2 linked regions of the Synechococcus elongatus PCC 6301 genome follow. The protein of the gene in region 2 interacts with the protein of the main gene of each other region in a pairwise test. Links are inferred from orthologs where the notes say so. Each region holds a gene or a part of one and is shown on either strand. Other genes may lie near its edges.

Evidence for each region.
Region 1: the proteins of SYC_RS10165 (region 2) and bioB interact in binary tests that used the Escherichia coli proteins (3 or more experiments, as listed by UniProt). The link is inferred for Synechococcus elongatus PCC 6301 from one-to-one orthologs.

What each region holds. Positions count from the first base shown.
Region 1 is NC_006576.1:1,207,087-1,214,280, reverse strand. The notes cover bases 1,324-4,189. They hold bioB (biotin synthase BioB), read right to left. Parts: upstream 3,305-4,189; coding sequence 2,342-3,304; downstream 1,324-2,341. Other genes in these bases: SYC_RS05815 (peptide ligase PGM1-related protein), read right to left, coding at 3,352-4,189; SYC_RS05825 (DUF1257 domain-containing protein), read left to right, coding at 1,895-2,245; SYC_RS05830 (stress-responsive protein Ycf46), read left to right, coding at 1,324-1,760. Outside these bases: SYC_RS05835 (hypothetical protein), read left to right, coding at 1-173; more of SYC_RS05830, read left to right, coding at 252-1,323; more of SYC_RS05815, read right to left, coding at 4,190-4,917; SYC_RS05810 (MAPEG family protein), read right to left, coding at 4,949-5,347; SYC_RS05805 (hypothetical protein), read left to right, coding at 5,548-6,690; SYC_RS05800 (hypothetical protein), read right to left, coding at 6,797-7,015. UniProt on the Escherichia coli protein: Catalyzes the conversion of dethiobiotin (DTB) to biotin by the insertion of a sulfur atom into dethiobiotin via a radical-based mechanism.
Region 2 is NC_006576.1:2,050,252-2,057,471, forward strand. What follows is about bases 2,362-5,253. They hold SYC_RS10165 (class II glutamine amidotransferase), read right to left. Parts: upstream 4,262-5,253; coding sequence 3,461-4,261; downstream 2,362-3,460. Other genes in these bases: SYC_RS10155 (cation:proton antiporter), read right to left, coding at 2,362-2,706; SYC_RS10160 (hypothetical protein), read right to left, coding at 2,972-3,415; rnhA (ribonuclease HI), read left to right, coding at 4,444-5,223. In the rest of the region: SYC_RS10145 (isochorismate synthase), read left to right, coding at 1-648; SYC_RS10150 (hypothetical protein), read left to right, coding at 677-1,081; more of SYC_RS10155, read right to left, coding at 1,069-2,361; SYC_RS10175 (hypothetical protein), read left to right, coding at 5,350-5,535; SYC_RS10180 (site-2 protease family protein), read left to right, coding at 5,588-6,799; SYC_RS10185 (peroxiredoxin), read left to right, coding at 6,852-7,220.

The DNA of each region.
Region 1 (7,194 bases), 840 kb from region 2 along the record:
GCACCTTCCGGGTTTATCACTGTCCAGATTGCACATCGCCGGTCGTGCTGAAGCACGGAGAGCTAGCCTCTCTGCGGCATCAGCCCAATGTTTTGCAAGATGATGCCAACCTCACGGTTGAGCCCACACCTACAACAGCCACCACTTCGGACGAAGAGCTGGTTCCCTGCTAAGTAGGGACCGGTGCTTTCCCGGCCAAGCCAAGAGCCTGTTGGGTATCTGTCCGTCGCTTTGCGAGGTCTTAACTCACCATGCGCGAAGAATTGGGCATTCTGCTACAAGCGCAGTACCCGCTGATTTATCTCATCACTTCGGAAGAAGAACGCAGCGAGCGCTCCCTGGCAACGCTGGCTCAGACTTGTGGGTCGCGGCAGTTGTTCCTCTGGACGGTGACCCACGGCGTTATCGAATACGGCCAGCCCCGGCAAGTCGCTCACCACAGCACCGTCTCACCTGAAGCTGCAATCGAGTGGGTGGTGCGTCATAAGGGGCCAGGTATCTATGTTTTCAAAGACCTGCATCCCTTTATTGAGTCTCCAGCTGTTACGCGATGGCTGCGGGATGCGATCGCCCAATTTAAATCTGCTGAGAAGACAATCATCCTAATGTCACCGGTGCAAACGGTGCCGGTGGAGCTGGAGAAGGATGTGGTTGTCCTCGATTTCCCGCTGCCGGATCTGGCGGAATTGGGATCCGTGCTCGATCGCGAACTCGACCGGCGATCGCTGCCCCGTCCTTCTGAATCGGGTCGTGAAAAACTGCTGAAAGCAACCTTGGGATTGACTCGTGACGAAGCCGAAAAGGTTTACCGCAAGGCGCAAGTGACGACGGGGCGGCTGACTGAAGCCGAAGTTGATGTCATCCTCTCGGAAAAACAGCAGCTGATTCGCCGCAACGGCATTCTAGAGTTCATCGAAGAAGATGAAACCCTCGATGCGGTTGGTGGTCTAGAAGAACTGAAGCACTGGCTGCGGCAGCGATCGGGCGCCTTTTCTGAGAAAGCACGCAGTTACGGTTTGCCCCAACCCAAAGGCATGTTGATCCTCGGGGTGCCGGGCTGTGGAAAGTCGCTAATTGCGAAAACAACCTCGCGATTGTGGGGACTACCGCTGCTGAGGCTGGATATTGGTCGGGTCTATGACGGCTCGACTGTGGGGCGATCGGAAGCGAACTTACGCAATGCTTTGAAAACGGCGGAATCGATCGCGCCGGCAATTCTGTTCATCGATGAGCTGGATAAAGCCTTCGCTGGTTCAGCGGGTTCTGCAGATTCAGATGGCGGTACCTCCAGTCGCATCTTCGGTTCCTTCCTGACTTGGATGCAGGAAAAGCGATCGCCGGTGTTTGTGATGGCGACGGCAAACCGCGTCGAACGGTTGCCCGGCGAATTTCTGCGCAAAGGTCGCTTCGACGAGATCTTTTTCGTCGATCTCCCAACGCCGGAAGAACGAGCGGAAATCTTTCGCATTCACTTGGCCAAGCGCAAGCGTCCTCTCGATCGCTTTGACCTTGAACAACTGGCCAAAGTCTCGGATGGCTTTTCAGGTGCCGAGATTGAACAAGCTTTGATTGCAGCGATGTATGAGGCTTTTGCCCAAGAGCGCGAATTTACGCAGCTCGACATCATTGCCGCAATCAAGTCCACGCTGCCCCTCTCCAAAACCATGAATGAACAAGTGGCAGCGCTGCGGGACTGGGCTCGACAGCGAGCTCGACCCGCTGCGGCCTCCGTCGCTGAATATCAGCGACTGGAGTTCTAAAGGCTTCTCCCCTGATCCCAACAGGGGGAAGGCTGGTTTGATCCCAACAGACCAGCAGTTTCTCACCCGTCTGGTTTGCCTTTGGGCAACCCGGGACTCTCCCTCTCTCCACCATTGATACAGGAGTCTCTCCGATGTCTCACTTCAGTACCCTTCGCACCAAGATTAGTGATGCTGTGATCCTGAAGCAGTCGCTGCGCGATCTCGGAATTGCGGTGCAAGAAAATGCCGACGTGCGAGGCTACAACGGCCAGCGCGTGCGGGCTGACTTGGTTGCCACTCTGGAAGGCGACTACGATCTGGGCTGGTCGCGCAATAGCGATGGCTCTTTTGATCTGATCGCTGACCTCTGGGGCGTCGCCAAAAAGCATAATCAGACCGAACTGATCAATGCCATTAACCAAAAATACGCCGTCAATAAAACCCTGGCCGAGGTCAAACGGCCTGGCCTAAGCAATGCCAACGTCAAACTGGTGTTGCAATAGCTCTTCCCTTGGCGTTCCACGATGGAAGGGGTAGGACAACCTACCCCTTTTTTCTGTATCGGTGTTTGGTCTTGAGGGAGTGATGACTTGTTAAAGCTAAGCCGTCACCACTTCAAGCGCTTCGGCACCGATGTCGGCGAGCAGTTGGCGATCGGCCTCACAGACAGGATTCGCTGTGGTCAGCAAGGTATCGCCGTAGAAGATCGAGTTAGCCCCTGCCAGGAAGCAAAGGACTTGGGCTTCGCGGCTGAGGGCGGTGCGACCCGCACTGAGGCGAACCCGCGCTTTGGGCATCAAAATCCGAGCGACGGCGCACATCCGCACCAAATCCAACGGATCGAGGCGATCGCGATCGCCTAAAGGCGTTCCTTCAACTGGCACTAGGGCATTGATTGGCACACTTTCGGGATGAGGATTGAGGGTTGCGAGTACCTGCAGCAATCCGGCGCGATCGCGCTGCCCTTCTCCCATGCCAATGATGCCGCCGCAGCAAACACTAATGCCGGCCTGCCGCACCCGTTCCAGCGTGGCAAGGCGATCGGCATAGGTGCGCGTCGAAATAATCTCGCCGTAGAACTCGGGGCTGGTGTCGAGGTTGTGGTTATAGGCCGTCAAACCAGCCTCAGCCAGCCGTTCCGCTTGGCGATCGCTGAGCATACCAGCGGTGACGCAAGCTTCGAGTCCTAATTGGCGGACGCCTTGCACCATTTCCAGCATGGCGTCGAACTGCGCCCCATCCCGGATTTCCCGCCAAGCCCAGCCCATGCAAAAACGACTGGCACCAGCGGCCTTGGCCCGTTCTGCCTGTTCTAAAACCGTTTCGATTGGCAGGGTGGACTGAGGATCGACCTCAGTGTTGTAGTGAGCCGACTGAGGGCAGTAGGCGCAGTTTTCGCTGCAACCGCCGGTCTTGACGCTGAGCAAGGTCGCCAGTTGGATGGCGTTAGCCGGTTGATAGTCGCGGTGAACCGTCTGCGCGCGATGAACTAACTCGAGGAGCGGCGTGTTGAGGAGATCTTCGATTTCTTCGAGAGTCCAGTCGTGGCGGATAGCTTCCATCGTGCTCGCGATCGCGACCTTAGGATCATACTCGCGCCCCGATCGCCTTAGACGGCCCAACTCACCGGCAGCGCCGAACCTGCAGGGCTGGTGGCCGGATCGGTTTCACGATCGAGCACTGAAACCACTTCGTCATAGAGCGCTTGTGCCTGCTCGGGACTATTGCCAATGCTCGTGAGCCCCAGCTTGCCGTACTGCGACAGACAACCCATGAGGTGAAACACGGTGCCGGTTTTGGTGCTGCTATCGAAGTGGAGTTGGTTGGCGGCAATGATGTCCATCAGGTCTTGAGGCAAGACGCCGCGATAGCGCGGCGATTGCAAATTGTCAGTGGCAACATAGTATTTTGGCTGGCCGAGTTCGCTACAAAACTGGCCGGATTGAGGATCGTAGTAGCCGTTGGTTAAATACTTGAGCGTCATAAAGGGATGGGTCGTGCCGCCCTTGCGCAGGTTGATCTCGATCGCCTGTAGCTCCCAGTGATCGCCGCCTTGATTCACAGCAACAAAATCGACACCAAATCGCTCCAAGGCCCCGCGTTGAGCGAGGGCTTCACCGATCTGCTCGCCCCACTTTTGCAGTTGCAGGCGATAGGCCGGATCGGCTGGGAAGCGGCAGCCCAAATAAATTTGTCCATCCGGTCCTCCCAAAATCTGATCGTGGGTCGAGAGGATTTCTACTTGTCCACTCGGATGAATGCAGCCTTGGACGCTGGGCGATCGCTTCACTTCGCCCTCAATGAATAATTCGGCGATCGCGCCCAAATCAGTGATCCGTCCTTGGAAGTTCTGCCAAGTTTCATGAGCCGCTTGAAAACGCATCACCGGAAATTGCTGAGCGATCGCCTGACTGGCAGCGGTCAGTCCTACGCGATCGGGTGATTGTTGCGCGATCGGGCGTAAATCCAGCAGCGCATTCCCTTCCCCGGAAAAGCCTTGATTGAGCTTGATCACAAAGCGCTGAGCTTGGGGCTGGTCTTGCCAGAGTTCAGCTGCTGCTGCTGCCAAGTCTTCCACACTATCCATCAGCGGACTGCCCGCCGGATGGGGCAGCCCACATTCTGCAAAGAGCGATCGGCTACCGGCTTTGGTGCCCCATTCCAATAAATCTGGATCAGCGGCAAACAGGGGGACCCGGAGAGCCACGGATAATTCCCGCTCTAGTGGACTGCTGTTGAAGCAAGTCATAAAGGAACTGCCGGGGCGCAAAGCACGGCGAATCCGCTCTAGCAGGCGAGGGCGTTCCAGAATTTTCTGGGTTAGCGGTTTGAGCGAGGAATCGCAAGTCGAGAGTAGGAGCAGGCGATCGCGAGCGTGGGAAAAGGGAATCCCTGGCAGCAGTTGTAGGTAGTAGTCAATCACTAACGGTGGTAACGGTTCCGAGGTGACATAGATGACGCGGGTGCGCGGATCACGTAGCCGAATCAGGGAAAAGAGGAGACGCTCTTCGTAGAACAGGACGCCGGAAATTTTCTGCAGCTCATGGGCATCCAGGCTGAGGGAGGGGACGACCAAAATGTCGTAGTCGCTGGCTAGTCCTCCTGCTTCAATCCCACACCAATCGCGGCGCAGCTCATTTTGCAGTTGCTGAAACGACTGCCGCACGGCGTCCATCCTCTTGGCTCCAGTGCTAGGGGTGAAAAGGTTAGGTGGCAGGTTGCAACAAGGCGAGCAAGCCGCCAATCAAAGCGCCGATCGCAAGCACAGCAGAGGATAAGAAACTGATGCCAAACCCAGGCCCTCGTTTCTCGGGGGCTTGATAATAGCCCCAGGCATAGAGGATGCGGCCGAAGATCCAGATGCCGCCCAAGCTTGCGGCAGCCGTTTCATTGACGAAGCCTGCAAACAACCAGAGGCTGGGCAGGAAAAAGACCAGTTGCTCTAGCGTGTTTTGCTGAACGCGGTACACCCGCTCAAACTCGGGTGGCCCACTGACCTGCGGTGGTTTCACTTGGTAGCGCGCCCGAGCGCGTCCGACGTTGAACGCTAAGACCTGATAGAGAATCAGCGCTAGGGCAGAAATCACAGCAATTAAAGGGCTCATCACTGGGTCGTAAACCGAAAGATTGAAGATATAGCCTCAGAATGCCCTACCCGCTCTAGCTTGCCTAGGCTCAAGCCAACATCCCTAGCCACCCCCCAACGATAGAGGTTCCTCAGAGCCGCATGGGAACTGGAGGTTGCAGCACCCATGGGGACTGGGCATGCTGGCAGCAGTAGACCCTGGGATCCCTAGTACTCGCTATGACTCAACGGATTACAGCCCTAACAACAGCGGCCCTACTCTGGGGAAGTGCGATCGCAGTCCTGCCCCCTGAGGCCGTGCAGGCCGCCGAGGTCAATCCCACCCTCCTGCGTCGCTGTCAAAGCGCTTTAGCGGAGCGGATTGGCCAACGCATTCAAGTTCAAACTGATACGCTTTCTTCCTACTTCATTTCTAATGCCGAGCAGGGAATTCGAGGCCGAGGGAATCTCGACAGCAGTGGCAACTTTCGGCCTTTTCAATTTGATTGCCAGCTGAATACGCGGGATGGCCGGGTTGTTAGCTTGGAATATAACTATCAATCGGCTGGGAATGATGACACAGTCAGCGACAGCTTAAGGCGGAGTTGCCAAGAGGCCCTTGCCAATCGCATTGGGCAGCGAATTCTGCTCAGCGCTGATACGCTACGTGCTTACCCAATCTCGAGGAATGAACAGGGCGTAAGCGGAGAAGGCACCCTCGATCGCTCTGGTAACTTTCGGCCCTTCACCTTTGACTGCCAGGTCAATCTCCGCAATGGCCGCGTTAAGCGCATTAGCTATGACTATCAAGCAGAAAACAATCCCCCAGAGATCAGTCCAGCCTTAGTTCAAGCCTGCCAAGCGGAACTCCGCAATCGTCTGAGCCCTCAAGTGCGCCTCCAGCAAGCGAGTCTCCGCTCTTACTTCATCTCCAATGCGGAGCAAGGACTGCGGGGTGATGCCGTCCTTGATCGCAACAGCCAACCTTTTCGCTTTGATTGCCAAGCAAATCTGCGGACTGGCCAAATTACGCGCCTCGACTACGACAGTGCTGGAGCGATCGCTGAGCTCACGCCGATCTTCACCAACTTCCAAGATGGTGATCGCGTTACCAGTAACGGTTTTGTTGTGATGGGTCGTACGCGTCCTAATGCCCGTGTGCGGATTGAAGTCCGATCGAGTGCAGCGGTCTTGGGTGGACTGATTGACATTGGCAACACTGTCTTACTCGATCGCGAAGTCATTGCCGATCGCGATGGCAACTTCTCTGTCCAAGTCCGGCGTCCAGTCGTGGTTTCCAGTAGCACTCGCTATGTGGTGCGAGCCAGTGCCAGCCTGAATGGTGAAACTCGCCAGAATGAGATTGTGCTGCGGCAGCAATAGTCCAGACTGAAAAATCACAACTGAGGGGGAGGATGGACAAGGCCACCTTCCCTTCTCAGTGAGTGGTGCGCAGGTTTGCCGCTGTTTAGTGCGATCGCGGCAGGACTTAACTGAGCTTCAGAGAAGACGCAGGGACTTCATCCCAAGAAGCCACTGTCCGCAATTGGGCACGCCAGCCGTTGGCCCGCTGTTCTGGTGTCAGATTGCGCTCAAAGGACTCATGGCAGTCGCGAGCCTGCTGCTCGTCGCAAGTCGCAATGCACGAGTAAAGAATGCCCGCCGGGTCGAATTGTTCATTTACCCAAATCACTTTGTCGGTTGCCATAGGGGGTTGCTCCTACGCTCAGCTGGATTTAGCGTCTTCTAATCCAGTGTAGACAGTAGTTTTGGCTCCGTTGAGCACTGTAGCCTTGGGCGATCGCTCTAAACATTACATAAATTCACAAAGTTTTCGTTACATAAAAATAGTGTCTACTTAGCTAAAAATTAAGGGTTTTTTACACC
Region 2 (7,220 bases):
TTTGCTGACTGCGCCATCTTCAGCTGCGGCGATGGTCGGGGCAGTGTTTTCCTCGGGGCAACGCCCGAACGCTTAGCGGCGGTGGAAGCGGGTCAACTGGTGACTGAGGCGCTGGCGGGTTCTGCCCCACGGGGTGAAACCATTGCGGCTGATCAAGCCCTTGGGCAGGCGCTGCAAGCCAACCCCAAGGAACTGCAAGAACATCAGCTGGTGGCGCAATTTATCCGCCAAACCCTGCAGGAACTTGGCCTTGAGCCTCACTTGAGCGATCGGCCCCAACTGCGTCGCCTGTCGAACATTCAACACCTGCACACCCCGATCGCCGCTCCACTGCCCGCTGCTCTGCCTCTACTGGATGTTGTGGCTCAGCTCCATCCCACGCCAGCCGTTGCGGGGTTACCCAAGCAGGCTGCCGAACAGGCGATTCGTCGGCTGGAACCCTTTGAGCGATCGCTTTACGCTGCACCGGTTGGCTGGGTGGATGACCAAGGAAACGGGGAATTCTTAGTCGGGATTCGCTCGGCGTCGATTCAAGGGAATCGGGTGCGTCTCTGTGCGGGTGCCGGCATTGTGCCGGGGTCTCAACCCGATCAGGAACTCGTTGAAGTCGATCTCAAGCTCCAGGCCATGCTCGGCGCGCTGATCTGAATCTCGTCCCATCTGAGGAGATGCACTCATGACTGCCCGTCTACTCTTGGCTTACCCAACCCCCGACAGTGCTCGCCCACTTAGTCGCGAGGCGATCGTGGCGCTGCTGCAAATGGGCTTGAGTGGCCCCGATGCTGACGCCAGCGTCGAAGGACTGGATCATCCGGCTTGGATCGCGGCGGTGCATTGGGATCCCAATCATCTGTCGCCCGCCCAGCTCGGCCAGCGGATTCTCTTGCTGCTCGAACGCCATTGCGCCCCACCCTTGTCCCAGCGGCTGGTTTTGCAAGGGGAGCGTCAACCTAGCAGTCCTCCGCCCTACGAAGCGCTCTGGCACGTCCAAGCCTGGGTCAAACAGCCCAACGGGCTGAGCTCCCAGCAGAGTGAGTCACAGTTTTGTCTATTGGGAACGGAACTGAATCAGGAAGTCTGAAGCTCAGCAACAGTCTCCACCAGAATCATGGGAACCGTGCTGACATCCAACAGCGCTTGCGAGACGGAGCCGAGGCGCATTTCGGGGCGGTGTGATTGTTCGTGCTTGCCGAGAATGATTTCGTCGGCCTGCCACTCCTGGGCACAGCGATTAATGGTTTCGGGAATCGCCCCTTCCCGCAGCCAGAACTGATAGCGAATATCAGCGAGCGATTGCTCAATCTGCCGCTGCAAGGTTTGCAACGATTGTGTGTCACTGACTTGGGCGACGTGAAGCACGGCCACTTCTGCATCGGAACGCCGGGCCAGTTCTGCCGTTTTGAGCAACACTGCGATCGCAACGGGTGAGCTATCGACAGCCGCTAGCAAGCGGACTGGGCGATCGCGACTAACCTGGCTGGGATCTACCGGATCGCGACTGAGTAGGCGAGGGGCAAAGGTCGGAATTGCCCAAGCTCCCAAGGGCGCGGTAATTACGATCGACAGCACTGCGATCGCCAGAATGCTCTGACCTTCCGGTAGCCCTGCGGCAAGGGGAACACCCCCAATCGCGGCTTGTACCGTCGCTTTAGCCGAATTGCCAGCGAGCAGAAAACTGCGCTCCTGCCAGTTCCAGTTGCTGCCCCAAGTGGAGAGCGCCCAACCGATACTGCGACCGAGCAGCGTTCCTAGAACCAAGATCAGCAGACCTGGCAACCAGAGACTTGCCAGCGCGGTTAGGGGTAAACCCGCTCCGAGCAGAACAAACAGGGCAATTTGGGCGATCGCCCAGAGACTATCGAAGCCCTGCCGTAGCCGACGCGCTAACGGGGCATACAGCTCCACCACGAAATAACCCAAGACCATCACGGCTAAATAGCCGGAAAAAATCGGGAGCTGCTCGGCGGCAAGGACTAAACCCAGCGCGATCGCAGCTGTGACCAACGTGTCTTGGGTCAGGGTTTGGGTCCAGTTTTGGGGACCCAGCATGCGAACCAGCAGTCGCGCCACAACGAAGCCCAAGACGGCACCCAAGCTAACTTGCAGAAGCACTTGCAACGGCAGCAACAGCCAAGGATTGACTGGCCCCAACCCCGGTAGCGTCCAAATGTGCGCATTGCCTTGGGTCAGCAGCGCCAGCAGCAGACTAAACACCAACAGCAGCAAGACATCTGAGAGGGCGCTCCCCGTTAAGATTGCATCGGGAATGCCCTTGCGAACCCCTAGTCCCAGTTGCTTGAGCCGCAGCATGCCTGGAACGATCACTGCGGGTGATTCCGCCCCAATCACACACCCCAGCAGCAGCCCTGTGAGCCAGTCAAAATTCAGCAGATAATGTGCCGCGATCGCAATCACTACGGCTTCGCAGGCCGCGGGCAAAATCCCTAAACGCAGCGCGACTGAGCCTTGCTGGACCAGCTTGTCCCGCTCTAGTCCCAGACCTGCCTTGACCAGAATGACCATCACTGCCAAGGTGCGCCAGATGCCTGCCTGGTCAAGCACTGCAGGGCTCAACCACTGACTAACCTGCGGCCCCAACACGATACCCCAGAGAATCATGCCAATTAGCGCTGGGGCACCCAACCGACGCGCGATTTGACCGGCCAAAAAGCCGCCCAATAAAATTCCAATCCAATTCGCCAACATCACGCTGATTCCTTCAATTCAGCTTGCGTGTGTGGCTAGGGAAAAGCTTGAACGATGCACTCGCTACAGATCTTGCCCTAGCCAGAACTGTAGGAGCCATCAGCGATCGGGCCATGCCGAGTGCGCGGTTGAGGTGAGCTCCATCACCCTGCTTGTAGCTTACGGGATGGCGAGGGTGTGCAGCCAGCGCAGCGGCCAGATGTTCTTCAGCCAGCCCAACGATCTCGCCTGCAATGGACGAACTTCCAGCTAGCGATCCTGATTGTCAGGCTTCCCGCAACCAGGCCCAGGCAACTTGATTGAGCTTCAGCCCGATCGCAAAAAGCAACCCCATTAGAAAGATTTGGTGAGCAACGACCGGTTGTACGGCAATATCTGCCAAGAGATGGGAAAAGTTGAGAACGGAATAGAGAACGGTGAAGCCGAAATGCCAGCGACGGTAGGGGCGATCGCGGCGCTCGGCTGTCATGGCAATGAGCAACATCGGGATTGCAAAAAAGATCAGCATCCCCCAAAAGATCCCGCCGAGAATTTGGTCGGTCTGTTGGCTCTCGACCACAACTGTGCGGCCGTGAAAGAGCGGCATCAGCCCGAGCTGGGTGTGAAAAAGGATCCCCAGCAGGAAGCTACTCCAAAGGCTGATGATCTGGAGCGGGCGATCGGGTTTCACGAGACGACACCAGCCAAGTTGTGCAACTAGCTTGCGCAATTCGGTCTAGGACTCTGCCGATTCACCCCATTCTTTTCAACTGTCTTATGAGGCGATCGCGATCGGGTGGGTTGCCGATGGTGCTACAACCTCGCCTTCCGCTAGAACCAGCAGATCACCCGGCTTGAGAACCGTCCAAACCTCGTCTTGGGTGAGGGGGCGGGTAGCAATGATGCTGACTACATCGCTGGGACTGGTGCAGCCAGAGAAATCGATCGCGTGATCTTCATCGATCAAGCTGGCTCGGGTGAAGGGATAGCGCCGCGTCACCCACGCTAAAGCTGTTGAGCAATGGGCGTAGAGGTAGCGGCCGTCGCCCAATAGAAAGTTGACGATGCTGGGGCTGGGAAAGCGATCGCTGAGGTCGCGCAGAATCGGTAGCACTTGCTCGGGCTGCGGTTCTGTTAAGTGGGTAAGGCGATCGAGGATCCAGCAGAACAGATGTTCGCTATCGGTCTCGCCTTGGGGCTGGTAGCGCCCCAGAGGACAGCGATCGCGCAGCAGGTCAAAGTCGATATGGCCATTGTGCGCAAACACCCATTCGCGATCGCCCAGTCGCTGGGAAAAGGGGTGGCAATTGCGGCGATCGATCGTGCCTTGCGTCGCCTTGCGAATATGCGAAAGGGCTAGCTTGGATCGAATCGGGATTTTGCGAAATACATCGGCGAGGGGCGACTCGGCCGCTGGTTCTGGGTCCCGCACCCGCAGTAGGCGATCGCCCAGATAAAATGCACAGCCCCAGCCATCGCGATGCTCTCCTGTCCGGCCACCTCGGGCCGAAAATCCCCGGAACGAAAAGCAGAGATCAGTGGGGGTGTTGGCACTCATCCCCAGGAGTTCGCACATCGCTGTTCACCTCGGAACTGTGGGCTGCTGCTGATTTAACTCTAGGAGTCGATGGCGATTTTGCTACCGCCGTTGCTTTTTGCAAATTTTTCAACAGCGGTAAAGTAATCCGCCGTCGCGATCGCAGGTTTGAGACGAGACGACGACCTCAGCGACAATCGAAAGATTACTTGGGAATGCCAATGTCTGATGCCATCCTCCGCCTTTACACCGATGGCGCTTGTACGGGCAATCCAGGGCCGGGCGGTTGGGGGGTGCAAATTCAATTTGCCGATGGCACGGTGCAAGAGCTGGGTGGGCGTGACGCTGCCACAACTAATAACCGGATGGAGTTGCAGGCTGCGATCGCGGCCTTAGAGTTCTGGCGCGATCACTCTGACCAGCAACCCGTCACCCTCTACACCGACAGCGAATACGTGATCAAAGGGATCACCCAATGGCTGAAGGGGTGGCAGCGCAAGGGTTGGAAAACGGCGGCGGGTAAGCCGGTGCTCAACCAGGACTTATGGATGCACTTGGATGACCTCAATTCACCCGCAGCGCAATGGCAATATGTGCGCGGCCATAGCGGCGATCCGGGCAATGAGCGTTGCGATCAAATTGCCCGTAGTTTTGCTCAGCAACGTCCGTTACCACTCTGCCAACGGTCTGATGCACCACTACAATCGGGGCAACCGCAGCAGGAGCCCGTTCGGATGCCTGAAGTTGTGACCCAAGAGTGGAGCAGTAACCCTCGCGATCGCAGTCAACGCCTGCGCGATGTGCTGGACTGCTTGCAAATTGCTGCAGCAATTGCTGAGCAGCAATTTTTGATCACGAGTTCAGAGCTGGCTGACCTGATGGATGTCAACGCCAGTGCGGTCACCAGTCGGGGCGAAGAGTGGATTTGGCGCAACTGGCGGGTGAAGCGCGATCGCCGTGAAGGCAATCAAATCCTCTGGCAGCTCGAGCGCATTCATTGACAGTGCTTCAGAGCAGGACCTGTGCCTAGTTCCGTAGTCCACCATTCCCCTGCGCTGATAAGTAGTATTACTTATCCCAAAAGCCAACCCTAGAGCACACTCTAGGGATCGTGCTAGATCAGGAGAATGGAAAAAGGGTGGTTCCTGGCGATCGCAGCCAGCCTGATCGCTTGCTTGCTACTGGCGGATCTGCCGACCTTTCTTAGCCATCACACTTGGATGGGACTCGTTGCTGATGGCATGGGGCTTTTGTTGTGGATCCTCGCGCCAGTGATTGCTGTTTGGATTGCGGCTCAAAACAGCCGTTACTGAAGCTGCCAGAGGGCTTCGGCTAAGGTGAAACTGCAGGCTCGGAGCAAAGTGCATGCAAAGTGGCTGGCGGATTGGCTCCATTTTGGGCATCCCGCTCAGGATCGATCCTTCTTGGTTTGTGATCGTGGCACTCGTCACGTTCAGCTATTCCGAAACCTTCCGATCGCAGCAGCCGACTTGGTCGCCGGGGCTGTTGTGGGGGGCTGCCCTCGTCATGGCCTTGCTGCTGTTTGCCTCTGTCTTGGCCCATGAGTTGGGGCACAGTCTGATTGCCCGCGCCCAAGGGATTCGCGTCAGCTCGATCACGCTCTTCCTCTTTGGTGGTGTCGCGGCCATTGAGCGCGAGTCGCGGACCCCGGGGGGCGCTTTTTGGGTCGCGATCGCGGGGCCGTTGGTCAGCTTTGCCTTGGCGTTGTTACTGCTGATCAGTCAGCTGTGGTGGCCAGCAGGTTCACCAGCGCAAGTTTTATCTCTCAATCTGGGGCGACTGAGCTTTATCTTGGCGGTGTTTAATCTCATCCCGGGGTTGCCCTTGGATGGTGGTCAGGTGCTCAAGGCGATCGCCTGGAAAGTGACGGGCGATCGCTATCGGGCGGTGCATTGGGCTGCGAACTCAGGTCGGATTCTCAGTGCGATTGCCATGGCGATCGGGCTATTTAGCTGGTTTTTGGGGCCCGGCGGTTTTAGCGGCGTGTGGCTGGCGCTGTTGGGCTGGTTTGGCTGGCGTAATGCCACGGCCTACGATCGCACCACCACCTTGCAACAGGCGATCCTGGCGATCGGCGCCAGCGAAGCGATGAGTCGTCGCTATCGGGTGCTGGAAGGATCACTGACCTTACGGCAGTTTGCGGAGCTGCTGATCACTGAAGAGCAGGAAGGATTTGCCTACTTTGTGGCTAGTGACGGGCGCTATCGGGGTCGGATTAGCTTAGCGACCCTGCGGCAAACTGAGCGATCGCAGTGGGATCGGCTGACCTTAACGGATTTAGCAGAACCGTTCGACCGCTTGCCTGCGCTGCCCGAGACGGCCAATCTAGCCCAAGCGATCGCTGCTTTGCAAACAGCCCAGCCCAGCTACGTCACAGTTCTGACTCCCAGTGGCGCGGTCGCCGGCATCATTGACCATGCCGATGTGATTCAAGCCCTCGGCAAAAAACTGGGCTTTCAGCTCCCCCCTGCCGAACTCCAGCAGATTCGGGGCCGTGCCGCCTATCCCGATGGACTGCCGCTAGAAATGCTGGCGCAGTCAGTTCTAAACAACTGAAGTTGCCGGGCTGGCAGTGCTACGATCGCCGCCAAAAGCTTGGATTTGCACGATGGCTTTGACTGTAGGTACTGCTGCACCCGACTTTACCGCTCTCGATGATGCGGGCCAGAGCATTCAGCTCTCGCAATTCCGAGGCAAGACGATCGTTCTCTACTTCTATCCGAAGGACGATACCCCTGGCTGCACCAAAGAGGCTTGCAGCTTCCGTGATTCCTACAGCGCCTACCAAGGTAAAGACATTATTGTCTTGGGCGTCAGCACGGATGATTCCAGCTCCCACGAACAATTTAAGACCAAGTTCAGCTTGCCCTTCCCGCTGGTGGCGGACCCCGATCGCAGCATCACTCAGGCTTACGATGTCGATGGCGGCGGCTACGCCAAGCGCGTCACCTACGTGATTGACGGCGAAGGCCAAATT